Regions from separate parts of the Brevibacillus sp. MER 51 genome, predicted to be linked through region 1. Evidence: riboswitches for the same ligand, from Rfam matches in the RefSeq annotation. Region 1 holds a riboswitch; each other region holds the start of a gene.
The links. Region 1 has a riboswitch for S-adenosylmethionine ahead of M3630_RS11575 (pyridoxal phosphate-dependent aminotransferase). Riboswitches for the same ligand answer to the same signal wherever they lie in the genome.

Region 1 (2,200 bases):
TTGGCCGTCGTTTTATGGCCGGACGGAGGACGTAAAGGAATCAATCTGATTTATGTCTCCCTCAATGTGGGGGTAGCTGCCGGGTCTGCGTTGGGCGGCTTCTTGGCAAGTGTATCGTTTGCCTGGACGTTTTTCGGTAATGCCATCTCTCAAGTGATCGTCCTCGCGATGTTCATGCTCATTTTGCCGCGTCAGCTAAAAATGGTGGAACAACAACGCGGAAACGCGACGACTGGACAAAGCATGCCTGAGCAAGTAGCTGGTGATGTGCCGCGACAACCACAACAAGAGACAAAGGTGGTATGGGGCGCATTGCTGCTATTATGCGGGGGACTATTAATTAGCTGGATTGTCTATGTCCAATGGACGACGGTGCTGTCGACCTATATGCAAACCCTGGGCATTTCCCTCCGTCAATACAGTCTGTTGTGGACGCTGAACGGCGGTTTGATCCTGTTTGGTCAGCCATTGATTGCGTGGGTCATTCGACGCTTTGCTCGTACGCTAAAAGCACAAATGCTCTTGGGCGCTTATATTTTTGCCTTGTCGATGTTGATTTTGTCTCAGTCAACGGTTTATGCAGGCTTTGTGGCAGGCATGTTCATCATGACGCTGGGCGAAATGCTCGTGTGGCCAGCGGTGCCGGCAGTAGCTGCACAATTTACGCCTGAGGGACGAGAAGGCTTTATCCAAGGGCTGATTGCAGGGACTGGATCGGCTGGGCGGATGCTCGGTCCACTGCTTGGCGCATTCATTTTCCAATCCATTCACGCGCAGGGACTATTGTTCGTGATGGCAGGCTTGTGTTTGTTGTCTGTCGCCTTCTTTGCCTTCCACAGCTCTTTTCAGAAAAGAAGGCATCAAATGCCGGTACAGAACCAAGCATCTTGACACGGTTTACGTGCTCAAGTAGTATGATATAGACGAAAAAACAGTATATTCCGTGTGTTTGACTTATTCAGAGAGGTGGAGGGACTGGCCCTATGAAGCCCGGCAGCGGATCTGTTCCATGTGATGGACAGATGCTGTGCCAATTCCAGCAGGATTTTTTCCTGACAGATAAGGACGTGACCAAGCTGATCTCCCCCTTTTTCTGTATGGAAAAAGGGGGTTTTACTGTATTGGGCCCAAGAAAGGAATGGAACAAAGATGCGCATTCAACCCTCCGATATGATTGATCGACTCCCTACCCAGTTTTTTGCGACCCTGGTGGCAAAAGTAAACAAGGTCATTGCGCAAGGCCACGACGTCATTAACCTGGGGCAGGGCAATCCGGATTTGCCGACACCGCCGCACATTATTGAAGAATTACAGGTGCAAGCGGCACAACCACTCCATCACAAATATCCGCCTTTTCAGGGACGCGTGGAACTGAAGCAGGCAGTGGCTCATTGGTATAAGCAAGAATTTGATGTGGACCTCGATCCAGAGGAAGAAGTAGCGATTTTGTTCGGTAGCAAAACCGGACTCGTAGAGATTTGCCAAGTCCTCATGAACGCAGGCGATGTTGCACTAGTTCCAGACCCAGGCTATCCGGATTATTGGTCGGGGGTTGCGGTCGTAGGCGGACGGATGGCCATGATGCCGTTGAAGGCGGAAAACGATTTCTTGCCAGACTACAGCCAGCTCTCCCAAGCTGATTTGGATCGAGCGAAACTGATGTTTCTCAACTATCCGAACAATCCGACAGCAGTCAACGCACCACTTGAGTTTTATGAAGAAACTATTCGTTTTGCCCGAAAACATGAAATCGTCGTCTGCCACGACTTCGCTTACGGGGCGATTAGCTATGACGGGAAAAAGCCGGTCAGCTTCATGCAGGTTCCGGGTGCAAAAGAAGTGGGCGTAGAATTTTATACCTTGTCCAAAACGTACAACATGGCAGGCTGGCGTGTGGGTGCCATGGTAGGAAATCGCGAGCTGGTTCGTCTGATTAACCTCATTCAGGACCATTACTTCGTCAGCCTATTCGGAGCGGTACAGATGGCAGCAGCCAAAGCGATGACGGATTCGCAGCAGTGCGTCCGCGATCTCGTCGCTGTCTACGAAAGCCGCCGTAATGCCTTGTACTCCAATCTGCATCGGATTGGCTGGCAGGCGCCACCATCTCAAGGTTCGTTTTTTGCTTGGCTTCCTGTTCCAAGCGGCTTCACATCCGTGGAGTTCTCTGACCTGCTTTTGGAAAAAGCGCATGTCGTCG
Region 2 (2,200 bases), on a different contig from region 1:
GGATCGGGGGCTCCATCATCAAGTATCCGATGCTTCTGTACATTCCGCCCGCCCTTGGATTCGTTGCTTACACAGCTCACCAAGTATCCGGAATAAGTGCCGTCCAAGTATTTTTTGCCACCCTGGCTGCTGTTTGGACTCTACGCAAAGATCAGCTTATCCATTACCAGCTCGTTGTGTACATGGGAAGTGCCATTATTGTAGGGAGCTTGCTTGGAGGATATGGAGGAAAATATCTTTCAGCAGATGCCGTCAATATCGTCTACGCCATTCTGGCCACCATTGCTGTAATCTTGATGTTCCTGCCAAAAAAGCGAATGGACGAACGTGAACAGACGACCGAGATGATCTTTCATAAGCCAACAGCTGTATTATCCGCTTTGATTGTCGGAGGTGCCTCTGGAATTGTAGGGGCAGCTGGCGCTTTTATTTTGGTTCCCATCATGTTGATCATCCTTAGGATACCGATAAGAGTTGCGATTGCTTCCTCTCTTGCCATCACCTTCCTTTCTTCCATTGGATCGACCATAGGAAAATGGATGGCAGGGGATATATTGTTTTGGCCATCCGTGATCATGGTATTCGCCAGCATCTTGGCAGCGCCGCTCGGTACAAAGGTCAGCAAACGTTTGGACACCCGGATTCTCCAAACCATTCTAGCCTTGTTGATCCTAGCCACGACAATTAAGATTTGGGCCGACATTCTTGCATTTCCATAAATAATAAAGAAAAATAAAAGAATGTTCTATGAAATTACATTTCATAGAACATTCTTATCGGGAGTGGTGGAGGGACTGGCCCGATGAAACCCGGCAACCTTCGTAATCTACGGTGACAAGGAGCAGTTTGCATAAAGCAACTGCTCTTTGTTGAAACTCGTTTCCCAATTGATGAAAGTATCCTAAAATAAAGAAGAAAGGAGGATACTTTCAAACTGAAATCGGCAGAAAATTATCAGACTATACTGAACTTGAAGCGATCAAGAACGCTTTTCACAATCGATATCAATCCGTGAAGAAACTCACGAACGAAGGGGTATCAAACATATGACAAACACCATACATTCAATAGAATTCATCAAGCGCCGTCAAAAACTCGCGGAAAAAATGCCTGACCACAGCGCACTTGTCCTCTTTTCAGGGGTTGTCAAGACACGCAGCAATGACGATAAATATCTGTTTTCACCAAACCGCAACTTCTATTATCTAACGGGCATTGCGCGCAGCAACCTCATTCTCATGATCACAAAACGCGCTGGCATCGTAAACGAAACGCTATTTCTTCAGCGCCCAAATGAGCTGGAAGCGAAATGGACAGGGGCGGTCTTATCCGATCAAGAGGCGAAGGAGCAATCTGGTATTGAACACTTCGACTATCTCGATGAGTGGCTGGAGTCATTTGGAGTCTTTGTGAGGCGCTGCGAAGGCAAGTCCTCACTCTATCTTGACTTGTATCGCTATCAGTGGAGCGACGAGCTGACCCCTGCAGACAATTTTGCCGAAGACGCGCAGAAGAAATACCGGACCCTTCAAATTCACGATGCGGGCCCATGGCTGAAAGAACTGCGTATGTTGAAGAGTTCGGCCGAAATCGAAGAGATCAGACGTGCGATTACGATCACGGATGAAGCAATCCGGCGCATGTGGTCGTATGCACGTCCTGGAATCATGGAATATGAACTAGAGGCGCACTATGATTTCACGTTGAAGTCGCACGGTGTTCGCGAGCTTCCTTATTTACCCATTATTGCTAGTGGCGTCAATGCTACTATCTTGCACTATGAAGCGAATAATCAGCGTGCGGAAGATGGTGACTTGGTCCTCCTAGACCTCGGTGCGGCATCGAATTACTATGCGGCTGATATTTCGCGAACGTTTCCCGTAAATGGTCGCTTTACTGAACGACAGAAAGCGATCTATCAACTCGTGCTCGAAGCAGAAATCAAGACCATCGAAGCAGTGAAGCCTGGTGTCACACTTTCAGAACTCAATGATGTTACGAAACAGGTCCTGACAGATGGTCTGCTACGTCTCGGTCTCATCCAAGACAGCAGTGAGCTCTCCAAATACTACTATCATTCCGTGTCACATCACCTTGGACTGGATACGCACGATTTCTCAGATTACAATGTTGGCTTGCAGCCTGGTATGGTGATCACGATTGAACCAGGTCTGTACATAGAGGAAGAAGCCATTGGGAT
Region 3 (2,200 bases), on a different contig from region 1:
TAATTTTTTCATCGTAATTCTCCTCCAGTTGGGTTCAATTGATGACAAAATATGGTGATACAATAAAAAGAAAAGTACCCTTGATTAGAACGTATCATTCTAAACAAGAGCACTTTTCTTCGTAAACAAAGAGAAGTGACACCCGTTTTACGCAAAGTCTACGGTCTCCCCTTAAGATAGATCAAAAGAGAAAATCCGAACGATTGCGTCAGGTATTCAGTTCTGATTCAGCTAAAATAACATTCGTGATCGCCCACTGCGTAGGCGCATCATAGTCCCTCAGCACAGCTTCCAACGGCAACCCCATCTCTTCTTCCAGTCGTTCTCTCAGTTTCTTCTTATAAAGAAGGGACATGCGAAAATCGACTTCGAGCTTGAGGGCCGGCGCTTCTCCTTCCAACGCTTGTGAGCGCGGAGAGCGACGATGCTTGGCTTGGAACGTAATCATCTGGTTTTCAATCGTGACTCGGAGCAAAGTCGTTCCAAATCCGAACAACTCTTTTGCTATCTCATTATAGATGGCAGACAGCTTTTTTCTGGTTTCATTGGAGTCCACGAGAGTCATGTCATCACCTGCGATAGCTGGTATCGGGTTCATTCGCTCTCATTATACAAATGATTTTTCGATTCTTCAATAGAATATTCGTATTTAGATCAATTTCACATTTTTCCACCAAGTCATTCGTTTGCAAAAACAGTTGACACTAAAAAAATCAGTCGTTATAATCCAACTATCCAAATAAGAATTAACAACAATGTTTGGAATGATAATTTCATAGCACATTCTCTTATGAAGAGAGGTTGAGGGACTGGCCCTATGACACCTCGGCAACCTATCGCAAACGATATGGTGCCAAATCCAGCGGAATTTATTCCGACAGATAAGAGAGGTATTGTTGCAGTGTGTTTACATACTCGCAGTTTTCGCCTCTTCTGTCGGAAGAGGCTTTTTTCGTTTCCATCTTACATCCAGAGAAAAGGGGTATTTTCATGAAAAAGACTGGTCTACTGCTCACTACACTGCTGCTCGCTGCATCGCTCGTAACGGCTTGCGGTGTTAAACAAGAAGCTGCGCCTGCTAACGGTGGCACTGCTGCTGAACAAACCTCACTCAAGGTCGGCGTCACTGGCGGCCCGCACGAAGAGATTCTCAACAAAGTAAAAGAAGTCGCCAAAGGCAAAGGACTCGACGTCGAAGTCGTCGTTTTCAACGATTACGTACAGCCGAACCAAGCTCTCGATAAAGGAAATCTCGATGTAAACAGCTTCCAAACCATTCCGTTCTTGGCGAAGTTCAATCAGGATCACAAAACCAAAATCGTCGAAGTCGGAAAAACCGTGACGTATCCAATGGGTCTTTACTCCACCAAGCATAAAAAAGTCGAGGATATCCCGGCAGGCGGTGTTGTCGGCATTCAAAACGACCCGACCAACCGAGCACGCGCCTTGCTGCTGTATCAGGCAGCTGGCTTGATTAAGCTCAAGGATGGCGTGGGCGACAACGCAACACCATTGGACATCGTGGAAAATCCAAAAAATTTGCAATTCAAAGAGCTGGAGGCTGCTTTCCTGGCACGCTCGCTGAGCAACGTAGAGGTTGCTTCGATTAATACGAATTTCGCAATGGAAGCTGGCTACTCTCCGAAAAAAGACGCGATCTTCGCTGAGACGGCTGACTCTCCGTACGTGAACATCTTGGCAGTCAACGAAACCAACAAAGACAACCCTGCCGTCAAAAAGCTGGTGGACATCTACCGCTCGGAAGAAGTGAAAAAATTCATCGACGAACGTTTTGAAGGAGCTGTACTGCCGTCCTGGTAAGATCGACGCCAGGAACATCAAGAACCCACAAGGAGAACTCGTTATGATACAGCTGACCGATATTCATAAGTCGTATCAAGTAGGAAACAAGCAGGTAAAAGCATTGAAGGGCGTATCCCTGCAGGTGGAAAAAGGGCAAATCTACGGGGTGATCGGCTTTAGCGGAGCAGGGAAAAGTACCCTGCTCCGTACCATCAACCTGTTGGAGAAGCCAACTAGCGGTTCTGTGATCGTCAATGGCCAGAACATGCTGACCCTCAAGGAAAAAGAGCTACGGCAAGCTCGCAAAAAGATCGGGATTATTTTTCAACACTTCAACCTGCTCTCTTCCTATAATGTCTTTGACAATGTGGCGGAAATCTTGCGGATGAATCGCGTC
Region 4 (2,200 bases), on a different contig from region 1:
AACGGGTCAATGCAAGTGGAACCGTGGAGGATCTTGGTTGCAAAATTCATCGTACACTCCCCCCTACGACCAAACTAGCATTCAAGGCCTGAAACAAATCGGCTATGACATCATCTGGATGCTCGATGCCAACCGACAGTCGCAATAATCGATCACAAACCCCGACATGCTCTCTGACTTCTTGCGGGATATCCGCGTGAGTTTGCGTCGCCGGATACGTACACAATGACTCGACACCACCCAGGCTTTCGGCAAAGGCCACGATTTGCAGATTTTGCAGGAACAATCCCACCTGCTCTGCATCGCGTACGCGGAACGATACCATCCCACTATGCCCGGTCGCTTGATTCACCTGGATCTCATGCCCGGGATGCTCTTGTAGACCTGGATAAAATACCTCCGCTACTGCCGGATGCTCACGCAGTTTTTCCGCTACGATCAGCGCGTTGGATTGATGACGCTCCATCCGCAATGCCAATGTCTTCATCCCGCGAATGAGTAGCCAGCAATCCTGCGGTCCAAGTACAGCACCGATTGAATTGTGCAAAAACCGGATTTTTTCCGACAACTCTTCTCCTTTTGTTACGATGAGTCCAGCCAGTACATCGTTATGTCCTGCCAAATACTTGGTTGCACTATGTAAAACGATATCTGCACCAAGCTCTAGTGGGCGTTGACAATAGGGGGTTAAGAATGTGTTGTCTACAATCGTCAGGAGCCCGTGCTGTTTCGCCAATTGCGTTACAGCTCGAATGTCGGTAATCTGCATGAGCGGATTGGTTGGTGTCTCGACGAAGATGGCCTTTGTCTCTGGGCGAATCGCATTTTTGAGTGCATCAATGTCACGCAAATCCACGTACGAAAATGTCAGACCGTAACGAGAGAGCACTTGCTCGAACAATCGATAGGTTCCCCCGTAAAGATCGAGTGAAACGATCAGATGATCCCCCTGGGAAAACAGGCCCATGACGGTGTGAACAGCAGCCATTCCAGAGGCGCAAGCGAATCCTGCATCTCCTGATTCCGCTTCAGCGATGGTTTCCTCCAAAATAGTGCGAGTAGGATTAGCTGTGCGCGTATAATCATATCCAGTGCTCTGGCCCAAGGCAGGATGACGATAAGCTGTTGCATAGTAAACAGGAAAACTCACCGCCCCTGTTTTTTCGTCTCTGCCTACTCCCGCCTGAATCAACTTTGTTTCCAATTTCATGTCTGTTTCTCTCCCTCCAATAGTGTACGAGGGCATCAAAAAAGCCCCCTTTCCTCTGAAAGAAGGCTTTGTTTACGTCACCGTAAGCAAATCCTTCTCATCTTTCAGAGTTTGATAACTCTGCAGGAATTAGCACCATTATCTCCCTGTTAAAATACAGGTGATTGGTTGCCGGGCATCATCGGGCCAGTCCCTCCGCCGCTCTGGATAAGAAGATTGCTATTCAATTCGATTGACCCTAATAGTAAAGGATCGGCAGGATTCTTGTCAACAATTTATTTCCACCCGTTAATTTGCATCTTTCAAGGCGGTCATAACTTGATTGTCCAGCTTCGCTGCTGCGTTTTTGTCATACGTTTTTTCATATTGTGGTTCTACGGAAATACGGGAACCGTAAAACATAATATCACGAACAGCCTCAATTTTGATCTCTGCCATGGCCAGCTTGAGCGGAACTCCTTCCAAGCGGTCTGTTTTAACGACAGCACGACCATTAATGGCAAAAGACGAGCCGGCACCGATCAAATGCAGGACAACCTGCGGTTCCTTCGCAATATTAGCCAAAATACGGGAGCGATTATCCATGGCAAAACGAATCGTATCGGCGCTGACAGCATACGTCCAGGACAAGGAGCTGAGCGATGGTGCCCCTGACTCATGGTCTACTGTGCCCAAAGTAACAAAACGCTCCTTTTGCAAGAGCTTGAATAAATCTTCGGAAAGAGATTGGGAAACAGTTTCAGCCATTTCAAAGCCTCCTAACAAACGTTTTGTACGTTCATTTTACCCTTCGCGCAGCTGATAGGCAAACGTTTCCTCTCCACCTTGATTCTGGTTGTCTTTTTCCCTAGACTGGTAGGTAACGATACCGAATAGTGAAAGGGGATGGACAGCTTGTCGCCTACAGACCGCCTCATGCAGCAAATTGATCAAGTTCTTGAAGAGCTTCAGGAAGTTCGGAAGGTAAATGAGCGGATGCACAAAATTGCG

Region 2: linked by a shared signal. The riboswitch ahead of M3630_RS00950 (aminopeptidase P N-terminal domain-containing protein) and the one ahead of M3630_RS11575 (pyridoxal phosphate-dependent aminotransferase) in region 1 are both predicted to bind S-adenosylmethionine.
Region 3: linked by a shared signal. The riboswitch ahead of M3630_RS17490 (MetQ/NlpA family ABC transporter substrate-binding protein) and the one ahead of M3630_RS11575 (pyridoxal phosphate-dependent aminotransferase) in region 1 are both predicted to bind S-adenosylmethionine.
Region 4: linked by a shared signal. The riboswitch ahead of M3630_RS13665 (aminotransferase class I/II-fold pyridoxal phosphate-dependent enzyme) and the one ahead of M3630_RS11575 (pyridoxal phosphate-dependent aminotransferase) in region 1 are both predicted to bind S-adenosylmethionine.

The regions. Positions count from the first base shown of each region.
Region 1 covers NZ_JAMAUS010000004.1:401,600-403,799, forward strand. Annotated here, with positions in the region: gene M3630_RS11570 (MFS transporter) at 1-891, shown strand, start outside; SAM riboswitch class I at 952-1,066, shown strand; gene M3630_RS11575 (pyridoxal phosphate-dependent aminotransferase) at 1,150-2,200, shown strand, end outside.
Region 2 covers NZ_JAMAUS010000001.1:247,317-249,516, forward strand. Annotated here, with positions in the region: gene M3630_RS00945 (sulfite exporter TauE/SafE family protein) at 1-719, shown strand, start outside; SAM riboswitch class I at 771-897, shown strand; gene M3630_RS00950 (aminopeptidase P N-terminal domain-containing protein) at 1,047-2,200, shown strand, end outside.
Region 3 covers NZ_JAMAUS010000007.1:326,142-328,341, reverse strand. Annotated here, with positions in the region: gene M3630_RS17500 (ABC transporter substrate-binding protein) at 1-12, opposite strand, end outside; gene M3630_RS17495 (Na-translocating system protein MpsC family protein) at 209-565, opposite strand; SAM riboswitch class I at 786-888, shown strand; gene M3630_RS17490 (MetQ/NlpA family ABC transporter substrate-binding protein) at 991-1,821, shown strand; gene M3630_RS17485 (methionine ABC transporter ATP-binding protein) at 1,865-2,200, shown strand, end outside.
Region 4 covers NZ_JAMAUS010000005.1:313,962-316,161, forward strand. Annotated here, with positions in the region: gene M3630_RS13660 (trans-sulfuration enzyme family protein) at 1-50, opposite strand, end outside; gene M3630_RS13665 (aminotransferase class I/II-fold pyridoxal phosphate-dependent enzyme) at 47-1,210, opposite strand; SAM riboswitch class I at 1,305-1,424, opposite strand; gene M3630_RS13670 (pyridoxamine 5'-phosphate oxidase family protein) at 1,499-1,957, opposite strand; gene M3630_RS13675 (DUF5665 domain-containing protein) at 2,096-2,200, shown strand, end outside.